Regions from separate parts of the Ruegeria sp. L12 genome, predicted to be linked through region 1. Evidence: riboswitches for the same ligand, from Rfam matches in the RefSeq annotation. Region 1 holds a riboswitch; the other holds the start of a gene.

Region 1 (3,404 bases):
TCTAACATGGCGATATCGCCGTTACTGACCTCTTGAAACCCGCGCGTACGACGAGCAAAGCGGCGCAAGTCCGGCAGGTCACGGGGATTAGCCACAACCAGCGTGCCACATTGATGCACCTGCGTGCGGGCAGTCCACCAGTCGATGGCCATCTGCCCCAATCGCAACACCGGTTCTTCGGCGTTTTCGAATTCGCACCAGCGGGCCAGCATCCCCCCGGCCCACCAGGAACAGCCATGCGGACCCGGTGGGCCGCCCGGATCATACACCTGCACCTGCGCCCCGCGCGAAACCAGTTCACTGGCCACTGCCAGACCGGCGACACCTGCCCCGATGACGGACCAGACCATCACGCGGGCCAGACCCGGTAAAAGTGATGTACCGGCCCGTGGCCCCGACCGATCTTCAGATCATCCGCCGCCGAGATTGCGCCCTGCAGATAGCCATGCGCCTGCGCGACAGCATCCACGAGCGTGAGGTCCCGGGCCAGACCAGCAGCTATCGAAGAGGACAGAGTGCAGCCGGTGCCATGGGTGTTTCTGGTCTCCTGCCGCGGTGCCTTGAATTCATAGACCGGCCCCGAGGCTTCGATCAGCAGATCGCGGCAAACATCCCCGGTGCCATGCCCCCCCTTCATCAGAACAGATTTCGCGCCCAACGCACACAGCGCCCGACCCTGAGCATTCATGTCTTCAGGCGTCTCAGCTGAGGGTCGATCGAGCAACCGCGCGGCCTCGGGCAGGTTCGGGGTCAGCACCGTCGCGCGCGGCAACAGAAGCTCTCGCAACGTCTGAACCGCCTCATCCGCCAGCAGAGCATCCCCTGATTTGGCAGTCATGACCGGATCGAGCACGATAGGACCTTCGAAACCAGAAGTTGCATCCGCCACCGCCTGAATGATGTCAGGTGTGGCCAGCATGCCGATCTTGATCGCCCGCACATCAAGATCACCGAGGACTGCATTGATCTGTGCTGTGATCACATCCAATGGGATGCCATGCACGGCTGTCACGGCTCGGGTGTTTTGCGCGGTCACAGCTGTTATGACACTGGCGCCATAAACGCCCAAAGCTGACATGGCCTTCAAATCGGCCTGTATTCCCGCCCCGCCGCCACTGTCGGATCCGGCGATTGTCAACGCAATAGGTGCCATCCGTGTGCTCCATCTGTTTGAGGGCAACGGGGGCATGGAAAACGTCTGATTTGTTGAGACCGTTCCCTACGCCGGTATTGCCCGGATCAGGTTCGATGGGTTGATGCAACAGCACCTCTCAGCCCCTTCATCAGGGCACCCCAACGGTTGGCGCGGAACATCTCAGGGAAGGAGGAAAGACGCAAGGTGTTTTTTGCGAGGCTCTGCCTCGCGCTCCGGGATATTTTTGGCCAGATGAAGCAGGGGATCCCAACTTCATCTGGCTATAAATATCTCGGGGGAGTCGCCCAAAGGGCGGCGGGGACTGAGCCCCCTTGGTGCGGTATCAGCCTTTCATACCGTCCCAGAAGGATTTGACGGAAGAGAAAAAGCTTTTTGATTCCGGGTGGTTGTCTTCGCCCAGATCGTCAAACTCGCGCAGCAGTTCTTTCTGGCGGCTGGTCAGATTGACCGGCGTTTCAACAGCCAGTTCAATGAACATGTCACCGATGCCGCCTCCTCGTAGGGCCGGCATGCCTTTGCCGCGCAGGCGCATCTGGCGGCCTGACTGGCTGCCGGCCGGGATTTGGACGCGGCCGCGGCCACCGTCGATGGTGGGCACCTCGATTGACCCGCCCAGCGCAGCCTTGGCCATGCTGACCGGCACGCGGCAATAAAGGTTCACGCTGTCGCGTTCGAACAGCTTGTGGTCGGACACTTCGACGAAGATATAAAGATCACCCGGAGGGCCGCCGCGCATTCCGGCCTCGCCCTCGCCCGCCAAACGGATGCGGGTGCCGGTCTCGACACCGGCAGGGATGTTGACCGACAGGGCGCGCTCTTTTTCGACGCGACCGGCGCCACCACAGGATTTACAGGGGTTCTTGATGATCTGCCCCAGACCGGAACAGGTCGGGCAGGTGCGCTCAACGGTGAAAAAGCCCTGCTGCGCGCGAACCTTACCCATCCCCGAACAGGTCGGGCAGGCGGTGGGTTCGACGCCACCTTCGGTCCCTGTACCTTCACAGGACGAACAGGCCACCGCCGTGGGCACATTGATGGTTTTCTGCAGGCCAGCATAGGCCTCTTCCAGCGTCACCCGCAGGTTGTAGCGCAGGTCAGATCCGCGTGCGGCACGGCGTCCGCCGCCGCCCCGCTGACCGCCCATGAAGTCGCCGAACAGATCGTCGAACACATCCGAGAACGCGCTTGAGAAATCGCCCTGCCCAAAGCCACCGCCGGGACGACCACCGCCGCCGCCCATGCCGTTTTCGAAGGCGGCGTGGCCAAAGCGATCATAGGCGGCTTTTTTGTCGGCATCGCGCAGCACGTCATAGGCCTCGTTGGCCTCTTTGAACTGCGACTCGGCATCAGGATTGTCCTTGTTGCGATCAGGATGCAATTCCTTGGCTTTCTTGCGAAAGCCCTTCTTGATCTCATCCGCAGAAGCGCCCTTGGACACACCGAGCACTTCGTAATAGTCGCGTTTGGACATCAGTTCTTCCTTCTGCCTCAACGTAATTGGGCCGGCCCGGCAACCGGACCGGCCCAAATTGGCCCGGTTACCCGTTAGTTACGCTTGTCGTCGTCCAGATCTTCGAACTCGGCGTCGACAATGTCATCTTCACCCGGCGCTGCGTCGGCGGCTGCGGGCTCATCTTCGCCCTCTTCCGCTTGCGCCTTGTAGATCGCCTCACCCAGTTTCATGGCCGCCTCAGTGACGTTCTGGATGCCCGACTTGATCTTGTCGGCATTATCCGATTCCAGCTCATCCTTGAGCGCGGCAACCGCCAGTTCGATCGCTTCGACGGTCGACGGATCGACCTTGTCGCCATGTTCCTCGATCGATTTCTCGGTCGCGTGGACAAGGCTTTCGGCCTGGTTTTTGGCTTCGACCAGCTCTTTGCGGGCCTTGTCTGCCTCGGCGTTTTCCTCGGCGTCCTTGACCATCTTTTCGATGTCGTCATCCGACAGACCGCCCGAGGCCTGAATGGTGATCTTCTGCTCTTTGCCGGTGCCTTTGTCCTTGGCCGAAACCGAGACAATGCCGTTGGCATCGATATCAAAAGTCACCTCGATCTGAGGCATACCGCGCGGTGCGGGCGGGATCTCTTCCAGATTGAACTGACCTAGGATCTTGTTGTCCGCAGCCATTTCACGCTCACCCTGGAACACGCGGATGGTGACGGCGTTCTGGTTGTCCTCGGCGGTCGAGAAGACCTGAGACTTCTTGGTCGGGATCGTGGTGTTGCGGTCGATCAGGCGGGTGAAC
Region 2 (3,404 bases), on a different contig from region 1:
AGGAACAGGTTGCCCAGCGTGCCATGCGGATCGTAAGGCGCGCCGAAGGTGGCCATGAACGTCAGGTCGTATTCGAAGGTCGGGCGGCGTTCGTGGATGGTGGCGTTATCCACCGAAGACACGGTCACCTTGATCCCGCTTTCCGAGATCATGCCCTGCACCATTTCGGCCAGACGGCGCGAACCGGGCAGCGCCTCTTCGGACAACATCAGTTCCAGTTCCAGCGTCTCGCCATCCTTGGTCCAGCCGCCGCCGGATTGTTCCCACCCGGCCTCGGCCAGCAGCGCCTTGGCGCCTTCGATGTCGCGGGTCGGCACCTCGTTTTGCGAGCCGCTTTCCGGGATCACGCCGGGGAAGACGTTGTTGATTGGATCGGCGAAGCCTTCATACAGCACCGCCACGATGGCGTTGCGGTCGATGGAATGCGAGATCGCCTTGCGCACCCGCGCATCCTGCAGCTTGGGCGATTTCGGCGAGAAGGTCAGTGACACGCCGGTCGTGCCCTGCTCGGCCACGACGGTGGCGTCCCCGGCCTTTTCCATCGCCCGCGCCCGACGCGGCGACAGGGGCGACACCCAGTCACCGCCGATCACGTCCAGATCGCCCGAGCGCAACCCGTTCGAGCGCGACAGCTCATCGGGCACCACTTTCAGCTCGACGGCTTCAAAGGCAGGCGCGTCGCCCCAGTAATTCCGGTTCGGCACCAGCTTGGTGCCTGCGTTGTCATTTTCGATCACCATCCACGGGCCGGTGCCTACGGGCGCGGTCTGATTGCCATCCGCATTCGCCGCGTTGGGCGACAGGAAGCGCACGATGGTCAGTTCCAGCAAGGCAACGGGAACCGGGCGTTTCAGGTTGATGATCAGCCAGTGCGAGCCTTCGGTCTCTATCGATTCCATCGCGTCGGAGACGCCGATCCAGCTGAAATCGTCCTTGCCCATCCAACGTTCCAGATTCCATTTCGCCACCTCGGCGTCGAAATCGGCCCCGTCGCTGAACTTGACCCCTTCACGAAGCTTGAAGGTCAGGGTCTTACCATCGTCGGATTCGCTCCGTTCGGTGGCCAGACCGGGCTGCAATCAATTTCGCTTCCATCCCGGGTCGCTATGCTTACTTGCGCTTGCCAACTGCGCGGCAAACCTATTCAAGAACGGCTATTGCGTCCAACCCTAACTTTTATAGTTACATTAAATGATAATATGTCTATACATTTTTATATGTATTGAAGAAACTAAAGGTGCCAATGGGTTGTGGATACAGCCGTGTCCGTTCTGAAGGGGATCTGTTGCGGTGGCTTGAGTCGGTCGCGTCGATTCAGGGTCGAATCTCGTCAGCCGGATTCGCGCTTCGCTTCCGAGATCCGACGGGTGTCATACGCGCGGATATATAGATGGTTTTGGCTGCCCCCTGATACAATCCAATTCCGACCAGCAAAGACTGGCACAAAAGACCGAGAATCCGGTTGTCTTTTGATCCGTTCCCACCTAGTCAAGCCCTTACCTCGGGGTGCGTGATCAATACGCTGAGATGCCATCGGCGAACCCGTTGAACCTGAACCGGCTAGAACCGGCGGAGGGAAAGGTGACGGTTCATCCATCCTTGCCCTCTCGTCGCAATGGAGGATGACATGAAACATCTGCTGATTGCTGCGGGATTTCTGAGTGCAACAACGGCCGTGGCGGCCGACAAGCCTCAGCTGACCGTTTATACCTATGACAGCTTTGTCTCGGATTGGGGTCCGGGCCCCAAAGTAGAAGAAGCGTTCGAGGCAGTCTGTGACTGCGACCTGAACCTTGTCGGCGTCGAGGACGGCGCTGCGCTGCTGTCGCGTATCCGGCTTGAGGGCGAAAACTCGGACGCCGATGTGGTGCTGGGGCTGGATACGAACCTGATCACCGCAGCCAAGGAAACCGGTCTGTTTGCACCAAGCCCGATTGCCGCCGACTACGCGCTGCCCATCGAATGGTCGGATGACGTGTTTGCCCCGTATGACTGGGGATATTTTGCCTTTGTCCATAATGCGGATGCCGGCGCACCTGCGAATTTCCGTGAACTGGCCGATGGCGACTCCAAGATCATCATTCAGGACCCACGCTCATCCACGCCCGGTCTGGGTCTGTTGTTATGGGTCAAGGCGGCTTATGGCGATGAAGCGCCGGAAATCTGGGCCGGTCTTTCCGACAATATCGTGACCGTGACCAAGGGCTGGTCCGAAGCCTATGGTCTGTTCCTTGAGGGTGAGGCGGATATGGTACTCAGCTATACCACGTCGCCCGCCTATCACCTGATTGCCGAAGAAGATGCCAGTAAAGCGGCTGCCGCGTTTGACGAAGGCCACTACATGCAGGTGGAAGTTGCAGCCAAACTGGCTGGAACAGATCAGTCAGAACTGGCGGATCAGTTCCTGCGATTCATGGTCTCGGATGCGTTTCAGCAGATCATTCCAACCACCAATTGGATGTATCCGGCGGTGACCCCGGCGTCCGGTTTGCCGGATGGGTTCGACACGCTGATCAAACCAGAAAAATCGCTGCTGTATTCTCCGGAAGAGGCCGCGGTGGCACGTGATCAGGCGCTTGCGGAATGGCTGGGCGCGCTCAGCCAGTAAGTCCCTGGCCAGGTATCGGTGCGGCGACTCTGGTCGCTGCACTGATCCTTGGGACTCTGGCCGCTGTTGCGCTGCGGGCTGATACGGCCGGTGGGTTCGGCCCGGCGGATTGGGTGGCTTTGCGTTTCACACTTGTGCAGGCGGTTTTGTCTGCCCTGTTCAGTGTCGCATTGGCGATACCGGTGGCACGCGCGCTGGCCCGGCGGCGATTTCCGGGGCGGCGTGCCCTGATCGCGCTGTTGGGTGCACCGTTTATTCTGCCGGTTATCGTGGCGATCTTTGGGTTGTTGCAGGTCTTTGGCCGCGCGGGGTGGATTTCGGATGTCCTGGGCCTCTTTGGTCTGCCGCCGATACGGATCTACGGGTTGCATGGCGTTGTGTTGGCGCATGTGTTCTTCAACCTGCCGCTGGCCACGCGTCTGGTCTTGCAGGCGTGGCAGGAAATCCCTGCTGAGAGGTTTCGTCTGGCCGCGCAACTGGGCTGTGACAGCAGAACGATGTTCCGCCTGATCGAATTGCCGATGCTCAAGCGGATTCTGCCTGGCGTGCTGGCGGTGATCTTTGCGATTTGCCTGACCAGCTTTGCCGTCGCCCTGACCTTGGGTGGGGGACCGCGCGCCACGACCATCGAACTGGCGATCTATCAGTCCTTTACCTATGAATTCGACTTGGGCCGGGCGGCGCTGTTGTCTGCGCTGCAACTGGCCCTGACAGCCGCTGCTGCCTTTGCCGCACTGAGGTTTTCGCGCGGCGACGGCTTCGGAAGTGGGCTGGATCGACCCATTCGCCGCTGGGA

What was found. A riboswitch is a leader RNA that binds a small molecule or an ion and turns the genes downstream of it on or off. The one in region 1 is predicted to bind thiamine pyrophosphate.
Region 2: linked by a shared signal. The riboswitch ahead of thiB (thiamine ABC transporter substrate binding subunit) and the one ahead of thiD (bifunctional hydroxymethylpyrimidine kinase/phosphomethylpyrimidine kinase) in region 1 are both predicted to bind thiamine pyrophosphate.

The regions. Positions count from the first base shown of each region.
Region 1 covers NZ_JBQFMH010000004.1:146,334-149,737, reverse strand. Annotated here, with positions in the region: gene ACR0K9_RS08455 (FAD-dependent oxidoreductase) at 1-353, opposite strand, end outside; gene thiD (bifunctional hydroxymethylpyrimidine kinase/phosphomethylpyrimidine kinase) at 350-1,153, opposite strand; TPP riboswitch at 1,200-1,306, opposite strand; gene dnaJ (molecular chaperone DnaJ) at 1,479-2,627, opposite strand; gene dnaK (molecular chaperone DnaK) at 2,702-3,404, opposite strand, start outside.
Region 2 covers NZ_JBQFMH010000006.1:66,356-69,759, forward strand. Annotated here, with positions in the region: gene ACR0K9_RS11330 (ABC transporter substrate-binding protein) at 1-1,079, opposite strand, end outside; TPP riboswitch at 1,493-1,596, shown strand; gene thiB (thiamine ABC transporter substrate binding subunit) at 1,628-2,608, shown strand; gene ACR0K9_RS11340 (thiamine/thiamine pyrophosphate ABC transporter permease ThiP) at 2,584-3,404, shown strand, end outside.